4 regions of the Delftia sp. genome follow, and region 3 is predicted to be linked to each of the others. Evidence: predicted binding sites of a transcription regulator. Region 3 holds the regulator's gene; each other region holds the start of a gene.
What was found. Region 3 encodes LexA, which represses DNA repair genes until DNA is damaged. Its sites were predicted from a motif close to ACTGTATNNNNATACAGT; they were not measured.
Positions count from the first base shown of each region.

Region 1 (3,300 bases), on a different contig from region 3:
CGCAGGCGCCAGACTGCTGCCCATGGCGCAGAAAATCATGGCGCTGGAGGCCGAGGCCGAATTCTTCCTCCGCGACTCGGGGCAGCTGCACCAGGGCGAGCTCAAGATCGGCGCCGTGGGGCCCTTCCATGTGATCGAAATGGTGGCCGCCTACCGCGCACGGCACCCGGGCATGCAGCTGTCCATCCGCATGGGCAACTCGCAGCAGGTGCTGGCCGACCTGGAACGCTACGACACCGACGTGGCCGTGCTCGCCGGCCTCTACGACCGCCCGGAGCTGCTGGCGCGCGAGTACGCGCGCCACGCCATCATCCTGTTCGCCCATGTCGCCCATCCCTTCGCGCGGCGCAGCGAAATCGCGCTGTCCGAACTGCAGGGCCAGCCTCTGCTGCTGCGCGAGCACGGCTCGACCACGCGCACCGCGCTGGAATCGGTGCTGCAGGCCGCCGGCGTGCAGCCGCGCACCGAACTGGAGATCGGCAGCCGCGAAGCCATACGCGAAGCCGTGGCGCGCGGCCTGGGACTGGGCGCCGTGTCCGAAGCCGAATTCATCCCCGACCCGCGCTTTCGCCCGCTGCGCATCGCGGGCGACCCGGCCAGCACCACCACCTATGTCTATTGCATGCGCGAGCGCAGCGACAGCCTGCTGGTGAGGTCGTTTCTGGAGGCGGTTTGAGCCTGCCGGTCCGCGCTCAGAACAGACTGCGCTGCGGCAGCAGCAGCGACGGATGGTAGAGGCTGCAATCGAGCCGCAGCGGCTCGCGGTTGAATCCATACCGACGGCAGGCCAGGGCGAAGCGCTGGCGCAGCAGCTCGGCCCAGTGGCCAGTACCTTTCATGCGCTGGCCGAACTCGGCGTTGTACACGCGGCCGGCCTCGCGCTGCTCGCCCTGGATGCCGTGCAGGTCGCGCACGCGCTCCATCACGCGGCGGGCGCGGTCGGGGTAGTGCACCTGCAGCCATTGCTCGAACAGCGGCGCCACTTCCCAGGGCAGGCGCAGCACGGCATAGAAGGCGTGGCGCGCGCCTGCGTCGGCGGCCGCCTCCAGCACCTTCTCCAGGTCTTCGTTGATGAAGGGAATCTGCGGTGCCAGGCTCACGCCCACGGGCACGCCCGCCTCGGTCAACGCGCGGATGCTGCGCAGCCGGCGGTACGGCGCGGCGGCGCGCGGCTCCAGGTGGCGGGCCAGGTCGGCATCCAGCGTGGTCAGCGTGATGTGCACCGAGGCCAGGCCCTGGCGCGCCAGCGGGGCCAGCAGGTCCAGGTCACGCTCCACCCCGCTGCCCTTGGTGACGATGGAAAACGGGTGGCGCGCCTCGGCCAGCACTTCGATCAGGCGGCGCGTCAGCCCCAGCTCGCGCTCTATGGGCTGGTAGCAGTCGGTGACCGAGCCCAGCATCACGGGCGCGGCCACATGGCTGGCGCGCGACAGCTCGGCGCGCAGCAGCTCTGGCAGGTTCTGCTTGGCGATGAGCCGGGTCTCGAAGTCCAGCCCCGGCGACCAGCCCAGGTAGCTGTGCGTGGGCCGGGCATAGCAATAGATGCAGCCATGCTCGCAGCCCCGGTAGGGATTGAGCCCCATGTGAAACGGCAGGTCGGGCGACTGGTGGCGGCTCAGCGCCGAGCGGGCCTGCTCCCAGCGCAGTTCGGTGCGCAGCGCAGCGGCCTCTTCGCCTTCGGCCGGCGCCTCAAGACTGCCCCAGCCGTCGTCAAAGGCCTCGCGCGGATCGGTGGTGAAGCGGTGTGCCAGTTGGCTGGCTGCGCCCCGGCCCTTGATGGGGTGCAGGGGCACCCGGGCCGTGTCGTGATGAGGCGTGGGAGGACTGGAAAGCATGAAGCAACTGTATAAAAATACAGTCATACCAACAAGCACTCCCCGCATGCCTGCGGTTGCGAAGTGGGTTTTGCCGGCTTGGCAAGTGCCCGCGCCAATCCGCACCGCACCGTGCGGGTTCGCTTGGCAGAACGCGCACGGGCCTGCACAATGGCCTTATCGCACCAACTTGGTGCTTTTCTCTTTTCTGAAGATGCCTTGGCCCGGACAACCGCGTTGCCCGGGCTTTTGTCCGTTTGGGCGCCGCTGCCCTTCATTGCAGCCACGGCGCAAGCACACAAGGGAGCCAACACCATGGAGCGCAAGCCCCACATCATTCTTTCGTCCCTGGACCTGGAACGCATCGAGGCCCTGCTGGACAAGCAGCCCGCCTTTCCCGGCCGCGAGGCGCTCGAGGCCGAGCTGGACCGTGCCGACGTGCTCGAGCCCAAGGAAATGCCGCCCAACGTGGTGACCATGAATTCCACGGTGCGCTTCACGCTGCTGGAGTCGGGCAAGACCAATACGCTGACCTTGGTCTATCCCAAGGAGATGGATGGCAGCGCCGACAAGGTGTCGGTGTTCGCGCCCGTGGGCATTGCCCTGCTGGGCCTGAGCGTGGGCGACCAGTCCCGCATGCCCGGCCCCTCGGGCCAGGTCACCGTGCGCGTGGATGCCATCGAGTTCCAGCCGGAAAGCGCAGGCGAGCTGCACCGTTGAACGCCGACCGGCGTGAAGCGAAAAAGGCAGCCCACCGGCTGCCTTTGTTGTTTGTGGACTGACGCACCGCACCTCAGCGCAGGCCCGCCACAAATGCCGCGATCAGGCCGGTGCCCACCAGGCCGGCCTGCCAGCGCAGCGCCATGTGCCAGCTGGGAACGTGGCGCTCCACGCGCTCGTACAGCAGATGACCGGCCGCAATCGACAGCGCAAAGGCCGTGCACATGCCCAGCAGGGCGGCGGGAATGGACTGCGGCCAGAAATGGCTTTCCACGGCGTTGACCAGCAGGCAGACCGAGAAGTGCACGAGAAACACCGAGTACGAAATCTTGCCCAGCCGGCGCAGCGGCGCCCAGCCTTGTGCCTGGGCAAACGCGGGGCTGCGCATGGCCGCGACCAGGGCCAGCGCCGTGGCACCGGCCAGCGCGATGCGGTCGCGCCACTCCAGTGCCAGCGCCGCCACGACCAGGGCCACGATCAGCAGGGACCAGCTCCAGGCCGTCGAGGACTTGTCCGCATGCGCGGCCCAGTACGCCAGCATGCCCAGGCCGTAGGCGCCAAAGAAGTACGGCGCCCACACATCCCATTGCGCATCCAGATTGAAGCCCAGCAGCGAGGCCGCCACGCCGATCACCACCAGCGCCTGCGCCACGCTCAGCGTCCAGGGCCAGCAGCGCGACAGCGCCTGGCCACCGAAGCGGCGGCGCAGCAAGGCGCCGCCCCAGCGCGTGCCGGCCAGCAGCAGCGCCGTCAGCGCAAACAGCTG
Region 1 is NZ_JCABYI010000033.1:133,973-137,272, reverse strand. It holds gene AC5I49_RS23905 (LysR substrate-binding domain-containing protein) at 1-676, shown strand, start outside; gene AC5I49_RS23900 (PA0069 family radical SAM protein) at 693-1,835, opposite strand; gene rnk (nucleoside diphosphate kinase regulator) at 2,130-2,534, shown strand; gene AC5I49_RS23890 (acyltransferase family protein) at 2,608-3,300, opposite strand, start outside.
Region 1: the regulator LexA is predicted to act here: its motif matches at 1,842-1,859, upstream of AC5I49_RS23900 (PA0069 family radical SAM protein).

Region 2 (3,300 bases), on a different contig from region 3:
GCTGGCGGGGCATCGCTGCGGCGCGCGCCGGGCGCCAGGCGCAGCGCATGGCCGTCCCAGTGCACGCTGCATTGCGGCGTGAGGATGGCCCAGTGCATGTTGGCAAAGCGCTTGCAGAAAAAGGGTGCCGCCGCGCGCACGATGTGGTGCTCGGGCTCGAACCAGGCGATGTGCAGCTCGGGCAGGTTCTGCCGCTGGGTCGTCCGAAAGCGCACGAAGGCGTGCATCTTGTGGATCTCGCGCGAGACGGGGCGGGCCAGGGCCTCGATGGCGCGCCAGTCCGCATCCAGCGCATCCAGCCGCAGTTCGGGCCGGGCCTGCATGCGCGCCAGCCAGCGGTGGCATAGCTCGAAGCGGCCCGCCGCGCGGTGCATGCAGGCATGGCGCAGGGCGGACATCTGGGTGTCCGACAGGGACAGCCCTGCCTCGCCGGGGCCGGCCAGCCCGGCGAGTGCCGAGGCGGGCATGGCCTGCTGCGGCGCGCTGGAAAACAGATCCACCCCCGCGCCGAGTGGCTGCGCACCCCGCGTGTCGGGCCACCGCCAGCGCACCGCAGCGGGGTCGGCGCCGTGGGCCAGCAGCGCCCGGCAGGCTGCGCGAAAGCCGGGCCAGTCGTCGGGGCTGTCGAGTTCGATGGTGAGGGCCTGTCCGTGCATGGCGTGCTCCAGGTTCTAGAACAGGCTGGCCTGCAGTGCGCTTTGCACGCGCATGCCGCTGTGCCGCGTCTGGGCCTGGCTGGCCTGCGACTGCGCGATCAGCCGCGTGCGCAGCGCGGCCGAGTCGGTCTCGCCCAGCAGGGGGCGGTGGCCGTCGATCAGCACGAAGGGCAGGGCCTTTTGCACGGGGGCGCGCAGCCGCAGCAGGTCGTCCAGCCGCAGCCGGCGCACGCGGCGCGCCGCCAGGAGGCGCTCCACCGTCTGCGTGCCCAGGCCCGGCACGCGCAGCAGCAGGCTGCGAGGCGCACGGTTGAGGTCCACGGGGAACTGCTGGCGGTTGGCCAGTGCCCAGGCCAGCTTGGGGTCGATCTCCAGGTCCAGCATGCCGTGGCGGCTGGCCGCCGCGATCTCGCCCGCCCCGTAGCCGTAAAAGCGCATGAGCCAGTCGGCCTGGTAGAGCCGGTGCTCGCGCATGAGGGGCGGCGCCTGCAGCGGCAGGTCGCGCGAGGCATCGGGAATGGGGCTGAAGGCCGAGTAGTACACGCGGCGCAGGCCGTAGCCCGCATACAGCGTATGGCTGGACTCGAGGATGTCGGCATCGGTTGCGCGGTCGGCGCCCACGATCATCTGCGTGCTCTGCCCGCCCGGCGCGAAGCGCGGCACGGCGGCGCGCTGCGCGGGCGCGCCGGGCAGGGACTGCGCCTGGCGCTGCTCGCGCGTGGCCGCGCGCCAGGCCTGCACATGCCGGTCCACGCCCTGCATGGCCTGGCGTATGCGCCGGCCGTCCTTTTCGGGCGCGAACTGCGCCAGGCCGCTGGCCGTGGGCAGTTCCACATTGATGCTCAGGCGGTCGGCATGGCGGCCTGCCTGGGCCAGCAATTCGGGCGCGGCATCCGGGATGGTCTTGAGGTGGATGTAGCCGCGAAAGTCATGCTCCTCGCGCAGGCGGCGGGCCACTTCCACCAACTGCTCCATGGTGTAGTCGCTGGAACGGATGATGCCGCTGGACAGGAACAGCCCCTCGATGCAGTTGCGCCGGTAGAAGTCCAGCGTCAGCTGCACCACCTCGGCCACCGTGAAGCGGGCGCGCTGCACGTTGGAGCTCTTGCGGTTGATGCAGTAGCGGCAGTCGAAGATGCAGACATTGGTCAGCAGGATCTTGAGCAGCGAGATGCAGCGCCCGTCGGGCGCATAGCTGTGGCAGATGCCCATGCCGGTGACCGAGCCCATGCCCTTGCCGTCCAGCGAGTCGCGCCCCTGCGATCCGCTGGAGGCGCAGCTGGCGTCGTACTTGGCGGCGTCGGCGAGGATGAAAAGTTTGCGTTGCAGCTCCATGGCTGTATGAATATACAGTATATTTGCCTGGCACATCCGGTTTTTCGAGAGCCCATCCCCCAGCCAGGGTCTGGTCCGGCCTTGCCTGGCTCCGGTTTGAACGCACTGTCGGGCTATCGCAATGGCCAGCGGATTGCAATGGTTGCCAGTGCAATGGAATGAAACCGTTTTCAGTGCGGAATGAGTGCTTGCTTTCAATGGGTGGCGATGTGCATCGCAGGAAATGGTGAATGCGTGTTTCCTGCGTCTTTTTGCAATGCCTGAAGGCTGGTACGGCTTGGTGCCATCAATGCATGCGCTGATATAGCGCAGCTGGCTGCGCGCCATGGGGTTCCCGGTTCATGGGAGAGAGGTTTGACGTTGTTGTGATTTGTTTCAAATTGCCGATAACTATTGCTGATAGGCTTTCGGGCTTGCCGGGCGCGGTCGTTTCTTCATTCAATGCGCCTGGCGATGACAAACACTTGGAGAGGGAGCTTCGGTGTCGCGTGTATTAGGAACAGAGAGCGAAGTGCTGGCGCTATCGCCGGACGCTTCCTCCAGCAAGGCCGCCAAGGGGCTGCAATCGCCCGCCAAATGGCCCACCATGGGTGCCAACGATGTGGCGGTGTGGGGCGAGTGCCAGGGCAGCGGCAGCAAGCCCTACCAGACCCAGGTGGACCTGTCGGGCCCCTCCTTCAAATGCTCTTGCCCCAGCCGCAAGTTCCCCTGCAAGCATGGGCTGGCGCTGATGCTGATGCGTGCGGGCGGCCAGGTCACCGAGGGCGGCGATCCACCGGCCTGGGTGCAGACCTGGCTGGACAGCCGCCAGGAAAAGGCCGAGAAGAAGGAGGCCAAGGCAGCCGCCGCGGCGGCCGAGCCGCCACCCGATCCCGAGGTTGCGGCCAGGCAGCAGGCCAGGCGCGAAGACAAGCGCTGGGACAAGGTCGAGGCGGGCCTGCAGGAACTGTCGCTATGGATGCAGGACATGGTGCGCGCGGGCCTGGCCAACCAGGCCGGCGATTCCCAGATGCGCCAGCGCTGGAACACCATGGCCGCGCGCATGGTCGATGCGCAGGCCACGGGCATGGCGGCGCGCATCAAGGACTGCCGGGATCTGGTGGACAGCCACCGCGACTGGCCGCGCGACATGCTGGTGCAGCTGGGCCACTGGCAGCTGATCATCGACGCCGTGCGCCGCCGTGAATCGCTGAGCCCCGAGGTCAAGGCCGACGTGATGGCCGCGCTGGGCTGGCCCATGGACAAGGCCGAAGTGCAGGCCCGCGGCCATCTGGTCGAGGACGAATGGCTGGTGGCCGGCCTGCGCATG
Region 2 is NZ_JCABYI010000038.1:97,030-100,329, reverse strand. It holds gene AC5I49_RS27215 (TIGR03915 family putative DNA repair protein) at 1-656, opposite strand, end outside; gene AC5I49_RS27210 (putative DNA modification/repair radical SAM protein) at 672-1,991, opposite strand; gene AC5I49_RS27205 (SWIM zinc finger family protein) at 2,503-3,300, shown strand, end outside.
Region 2: the regulator LexA is predicted to act here: its motif matches at 1,993-2,010, upstream of AC5I49_RS27210 (putative DNA modification/repair radical SAM protein).

Region 3 (3,300 bases):
CAAGGAAGAAACGGTCAAGAAGCGCCTGGACGTCTACAGCAGCCAGACCCGCCCGCTGGTGGACTACTACCGCGCCTGGGCCGAGAAGGAAGCCGCAGCAGCCCCCAAGTACCGCGCCATCAGCGGCCTGGGCTCGGTGGAAGACATCACCCAGCGCGCCCTCGCAGCACTGGCTGAATGACGCAGGCCATGCGCCAGACCCCAGAAAAGCACCCGCCGGGTGCTTTTTTGTTGCCGGCCTGCATCTGAAGCGCCGGCGACGCCCGGAGGATCAGTCGCGCGGCTGCACGGCCAGCGCCAGCATCATGGCAATCCGCGCCTTGGCCACGGGCAGTTGGACCAGATCGGCCTCTGCGGGGTCCGTGCCAAGCCCCGAGGCAACGGGCAGGCCTTCGGCGCAGCGCGTGCCCCGCCAGATCCAGACGCCTTTGTCGCGCGCACGCAGCAAGGCTGCTTCCATGCTTTCGTGAACGGTCGCATTGCCCGTGCCGGCCACCACGATGCCGCGCACGCCTGCGGCCACCAGCGCATCCACGCCGCAGGCTCGCGCCAGGGCACCGCTGAACACCACCTCGACCCAGGGCAGCTCATCCAGCGCCAGCAGATCAGACAGCGCGGGAGCGGAAATCACCATCCGCGCAACGGGGGCGACCGGCGTGACCGGCGCATCAGGCACCAGCCAGCGCACGCGTCCTTCCTCCACCACGGCCTGCGGGCCACCTTCCATGGAGCGCATGGCCTGCAGTCGGTAAGGTTGGACCTTTTGCACCTGGGCCGCCGCATGCACCTCGCCGCCGGCCACCACCCACACACCGCTGCGCCCGCCGCTGGCGGCCACGGTCACGGCATCGCGCAGATTCTGCGGTCCGTCGGCCAGCAGGGCCGTGGCCGGGCGCATGGCGCAAGTGAGCACGATGGGCTTGGCGGCAGGCAGCAGGCTGTGCAGCAGCCAGGCCGTCTCTTCCAGCGTGTCCGTTCCATGCGTGATCACCACGGCGCGTGTGTCCGCATCCTCCAGCGCCTGCGTGCAGGCACGCAGCAACGCGCGCCACACGGGCCAGTCCATATCCTTGCTGTCCACCTGCGCGATCTGCTGCGTCTGCACAGGCCCCAGCGCCTGCTGCTCCAGATCCGGCACGGCATCGAGCAGCGACTGCACCGTGATCTGTCCGGCCTTGTATCCCACTGCCTGCGACTGCGAATCCGCCCGGCCGGCGATGGTGCCGCCCGTGCCAAGAATCACCAACTTTGACTGCCCCACTTGCACCTCTTGGAAAACTGGTTAAAAATACAGATACTGTATAAATCATCAGATGACTTCTCTGCCTGCCATCTGAATTCAAGGACCGGACGCACGCCATGCTCGACCATCCCAAGCTCACCGCCCGCCAGCAACAGATCCTGGACCTGATCCAGGCCGCCATCTCCCGCACGGGCGCGCCCCCCACCCGCGCGGAAATCGCCAACACGCTGGGCTTCAAGTCCGCCAACGCAGCAGAGGAACACCTGCAGGCCCTGGCCCGCAAAGGCGTGATCGAACTGGTCAGCGGCACCTCCCGCGGCATTCGCCTGCGTACCGACACCGTGCGCAACATCAATGCCGCACGCGGCACCAGCTTCGGGCTGCCGCTGTCGGCCCTGGCGCCGCTGATGCTGCCGCTGGTGGGCCGCGTTGCGGCGGGCTCGCCCATTCTCGCCCAGGAACATATCGACCAGACCTATTCCGTCGAACCCAGCCTGTTCCAGGTCCGCCCGGACTATCTGCTGCGCGTGCGCGGCATGTCCATGCGCGACGCGGGCATCATGGACGGCGATCTGCTTGCCGTGCAGTCCGCGCATGAAGCCCGCAACGGGCAGATCGTCGTGGCACGCCTGGGAGATGAAGTCACCGTCAAGCGCCTGCGCCGCACCACGCAGGGCGTGGAGCTCCTGCCGGAAAACCCCGATTACCCGGTGATCCGCGTCGCTCCCGAAGAGGCCTTTGCCATTGAAGGCCTGGCCGTGGGGCTGATCCGCAACAGCATGTCCATGTAAGCCGGACAGGCAGCCCTGCACGGGTTGCCACCCCCTACTTCATGCACCGCCCAGGTGGTAGGCGCGAAGCCTTGCAGCTTCGCCCTGGGCGGAGCTTTGCCCGCAAACCGCAATCCTGCCTGTGTCCATGCCTCTTTGAAATACGCCAACAGGAGTCGTCACATGGGATTCGCTCTGCCAACACTGTCTTCTCTGTCCTTCCTGCGCCTGGCACAGGGCATTCGCCTGCCCGCCGCCGCCATGGAGCCCGCCATGCGCACCATCCAGCCCGAATCGCCTGTGCAATCCGAGCAGGCGACCATCCTGTCCTTCAGCAAGGCCCGCCGCCGCAGCCAGCAGCGGCGCAGCAAGTCAGCACGGCTACCAGAACACAGGGATGCGCAGCTGCTGCTGCCCCTGCAACCCGAACTGCCCTCCCTTCCGGCAGATCAGGCCCTGCCTTCGGGTCTGCGCATCATCCAGCGCTCGCCGCAGGAGCAGCCCGAATGCCTGTTCATCTCGGGCCGCATGGCCGATGTCTGTGCCGCCCTGGAACGCATGGAAGCGCACGGCGCGCAGACACCGGCCTGAGGTCGCCCTGAGACCAACCCGTCCACCCGGTCTGCGAGAGCCCGGGCCTGTCTCTTGCCTTGCCCAGCGGCAGGGGCTGCGCATCAGGCCCTGACAGCCGCCGGTGCAGCACTCCCCTCGCTGCGCCGATTGCGCATGCACCACGCCTGCGCCGCGGCAACGCACAGAATGCACAGCACGACGCTCAACGAAAAACGCAGTCCGCGCGCATCGGACAGCATGCCGAACAACGGCGCCACCATGCCGCCTATCGACATGGCCAGCCCCAGGGTCAGCCCGCTGGCCGTGGCTTGGTTGCGCGGCAGATAGTCCTGGGCCAGCGTGACCTGGGCGGCAAACGGAAGAAACATGCACACGCCCAGGGCCATGGTGCAGGCCAGCGCCATCCATGGCGTGGAGGCCAGGGCCAGGGCCGCCAGAGCAGGCAATGCCAACAGGTAGCCGGCGCGGATGGCCTGCATGCGCCCCCGGCGATCTGCAAGCGTGCCCCCCAGCAAAGTGCCCACCGCCGCAGCGGCTGTGAATGAGGTCAGCGTGGCCGCTCCCATGAAGTCCGAGCCGCCCAGCTCGCGCGTCACGAACATGGGCAGGGTGGACAGCACCGTCACATAGGGAATCGACCAGCAGACGATGACCCCGCACAGCAGGAAGAAGGCGCGCCAGTGGTTGGCGGGCAATTCGCCCTGCGCCACGGCC
Region 3 is NZ_JCABYI010000004.1:351,899-355,198, reverse strand. It holds gene adk (adenylate kinase) at 1-181, shown strand, start outside; gene AC5I49_RS03440 (asparaginase) at 272-1,261, opposite strand; gene lexA (transcriptional repressor LexA) at 1,360-2,034, shown strand; gene AC5I49_RS03430 (hypothetical protein) at 2,197-2,604, shown strand; gene AC5I49_RS03425 (MFS transporter) at 2,688-3,300, opposite strand, start outside.

Region 4 (3,300 bases), on a different contig from region 3:
CGCATGGAGCAGGAAGTGAGATGCGCGAACTGCAATCGAAAGCTCGCCATGGGCGTCTTTCAGCTACTGAACATCAAGTGCCCGCGTTGCGGCACGTTGAATTCCCTGAGGGTCCAAGCGAACCCCCCACCCGAGTGCCGCCGAGCGCCTTCGACTCCATCCATTGAATAGGAGGCCTCCATGGCTCAAGTTTCCAAGGTTCTCGTCTCGGATCAGTACATGCCGCCGGACAACATCCAGCAGTACAAAAGCACGACGGGTTTCCCTCTTGTTTACGATTCGCGGCATATCAATCCGCATGCGCTCGTGTTCGACAACACGGGGCGTCCTGCCAACTACAACCCTGCCAACAACCGCCACACCATCGTGATGGATGTGCGCTTCAGCGATGGCTATCTGGCCGCTTGCCACATGGGCATCATTGCCAGGCACAAAGGCTCATACAGTGTGGCGGGTGACAACCGTGGCGGTGCTGTCATTGCGGGCAATTGGGGCTATTCGCCAGGCAGCGTGGCGCTTGAGGAAATTGAGATCACCAACACCAAGGACAACGGTGACTCGCACCATCGTCCGTCCGCTCAATATCCGCGTGGTGCCATCGGCGAGGCCAAGCTCGAGGAACTGCGCTGGTATCGACTGGTGATCGAAAGCATTTCCAAGAACGGCAGCATCGGCCACGCAGTCCGGGCAACGGACAAGAGTACGGGCCAGACCGTATTCAGCCTGCCAACCTTCTGGTCGGATTACTCGGCCAACTATGACTCCCGTGACGCAGGCAAGGTGGTGTTGTTCAGCATCAGTGATCCCAACAAGCCTGCCGCCGGCTTTGTCTATACACGCCTGATCAGCTATTGGTCGGATGCTGACGAGGTGATAGCCAATCCGTAAGTGATCTGAGAGCGGGTCCCAGGGCAGCGTGTAGCCGTATCGCCGCCATGCCCTGGTCCTCCTGGCAGGGGGTGGTCAATACGCATGCTGCCATGCGTTGCGCATCGTGCTGCCTTTGGTGGAAAGCCAGTCTGTAGGCGAGGGCCAGCGATACGCAATCTCCTGGGAATCCGGCATATCGGTTGCCCTGCCGCCAAGTGCTGCGAGGCGTTTGACTGCCTGCACCCTCACGAAAGTTCTGAGGACCTGTTGGAACAGAGCTGCCTCGTCCATGCCTGGCTCCAGCATCTTCAGGGCTTATTCGTACAAGGCATCGTCGATCGTCACGGTGATCCGCATGGCGGGCCCTCTGTCATCAAAACAGATGCAATTCTGGGCTTGCGCCAGCCTGCAGACAAGCGCGCTTCCCTCCGAAGTGGTCACTCCTGTTTTGCTATGATGACTGTATAAAGATACAGTTTTCGAGCGGCCTGGCTGCCCGATCTGCCAGGCCCATGCTCCCTCCCCACCGCTTCTACTACCTGCACAACTTCCAGCGCGCGCTGGACTGGATTGGCCAGCGTTACGGCGATCTGCTGGACGCGCCCGAGCAGGCATTCCTCACCCGTTTCACGCAGCTGCCCCAGCCCTCGCAGGCGCTGATGGTGCGTTTGCTGATGCGGCGCGGGCCCTGGTTTCGGGCCGGCAAGCTGGTGTACGAAGAGATTCCCGGCATTGCCGACGCGGCCGCGCCCCTGCTGGAGATGGGCTGGCTGGACGCGGACCACCCCATGGCGCTGGAGGAGCTGTTTGCGCTGCACACCAAGCCCGAGCTGCTGCAGCTGTTCGCAGGCGCACCCGTTCACTCAGGCCTGCGCAAGGCCGAGCTTTTGCAGGCCCTGCAGCCCCTGCACGAGGCGCCCAGGCCCTATGCGCAGTGGCAGCCCCAGGGCGTCGGAGCCGGCGAAGCCGCCTGGCGCGTGATGGTGGGCGCGCTGTGCGAGCGCTTTCGGCTGATGTTCTTCGGCAACCTCTACCAGGACTGGTCGGAATTCGTGCTGGCCGACCTGGGCGTGTTCCGCTACGAGGCCGTGGCCTTCGATGCGGCGTCACGGGCCTTCCAGTCGCGTGACGATGTCGATGGCTACCTGGCCCTGCAGGCCTGCCGCGCGGCGCTGGATGAGGGCGTGGAGATCGATGCGCTGCTGCAGCAGGTGGCCGGCTGCGCCAGCGGCAATGCCTGGCTGGAGCAGCGCCGCGCCAAGGTGCTGCTGCGCATAGGCCAGGCCTGCGAACGCATGCAGGACTGGGAGCGTGCCGAGCAGGCCTATGCGCAAAGCCGCTACCCCGGCGCCCGCCACCGGCGCATGCGTGTGTACGAGCGCATGGAGCGCTTTGCCGATGCCATGGCGCTGGCCCAGGCCGCCCAGGCCCAGCCCGAGAGCGACGAGGAGCTGCAGCGCGTGGCGCGCATGCTGCCGCGCCTGCGCCGCAGCCTGGGGCAGGGCGCACGCGGGCGTGCGGCGGCGCTGGCGCCCGTGGTGGCGCAGATGCGCATGGACGTGGAGCTGGAGCTGCCGGCGCGGCCCGCATCGGTCGAATACGTGCTGCGCGACCATTGGCACAGCGACTCCGCGCCGGTGTTCTACGTGGAGAACGCGCTCATCAACTCGCTGTTCGGCCTGCTGTGCTGGCCGGCCATCTTCGCGCCGCTGCCGGGCGCCTTCTTCCACCCGTTCCAGAGCGGCCCGGCCGACCTGTCCGCGCCCGACTTCGTGCAGCGGCGCGCAGCCTTGTTCGAGGAATGCCTGGCGCATCTGGACGATGGCAGCTGGCGCGAGGTCATCGTGCAGCGCCATGCCGACAAGCAGGGCCTGCAGTCGCCCTTCGTGTTCTGGGGCACGCTGAGCGCGCCGCTGCTTGCGCTGGCGCTGGACTGCATTCCGGCCGCCCACCTCAAGCTGTTCTTTGCGCGGCTGCTGCGCGACGTGCAGGCCAACCGCACGGGCTTTCCCGATCTGGTGCGTTTCTGGCCGGCCGAGCGCCGCTACGAACTGGTCGAGGCCAAGGCCCCCGGCGACAAGCTGCAGGACAACCAGATCCGCTGGCTGCAGTACTGTGCCGAGCACGGCATTCCCGTGCGCGTGTGCCATGTCCAGTGGCGCGGCCAGCCGCTGGGAGAGGCCGCGTGAGCTACACCGTGGCCGTGCGCGCGCTGTGCGAGTTCACGGCGCGCGCGGGCGACCTGGACCTGCGCTTCACGCCCGCGCCCAGCGCACTGGAGGGCATGGCCGGCCACAGCCTGGTGCAGTCGCGCAGGGGCAAGGACTACGAGACCGAGATCAGCCTGGCCGGTGAATACGGCGACCTGCGCGTGCGCGGCCGCGCCGACGGCTTCGACGCCGGGGCTGGCCAGCTCGAGGAAATCAAGAC
Region 4 is NZ_JCABYI010000032.1:214,550-217,849, forward strand. It holds gene AC5I49_RS23170 (Com family DNA-binding transcriptional regulator) at 4-171, shown strand; gene AC5I49_RS23175 (hypothetical protein) at 181-888, shown strand; gene AC5I49_RS23180 (DUF2191 domain-containing protein) at 964-1,161, opposite strand; gene AC5I49_RS23185 (VRR-NUC domain-containing protein) at 1,383-3,059, shown strand; gene AC5I49_RS23190 (helicase C-terminal domain-containing protein) at 3,056-3,300, shown strand, end outside.
Region 4: the regulator LexA is predicted to act here: its motif matches at 1,330-1,347, upstream of AC5I49_RS23185 (VRR-NUC domain-containing protein).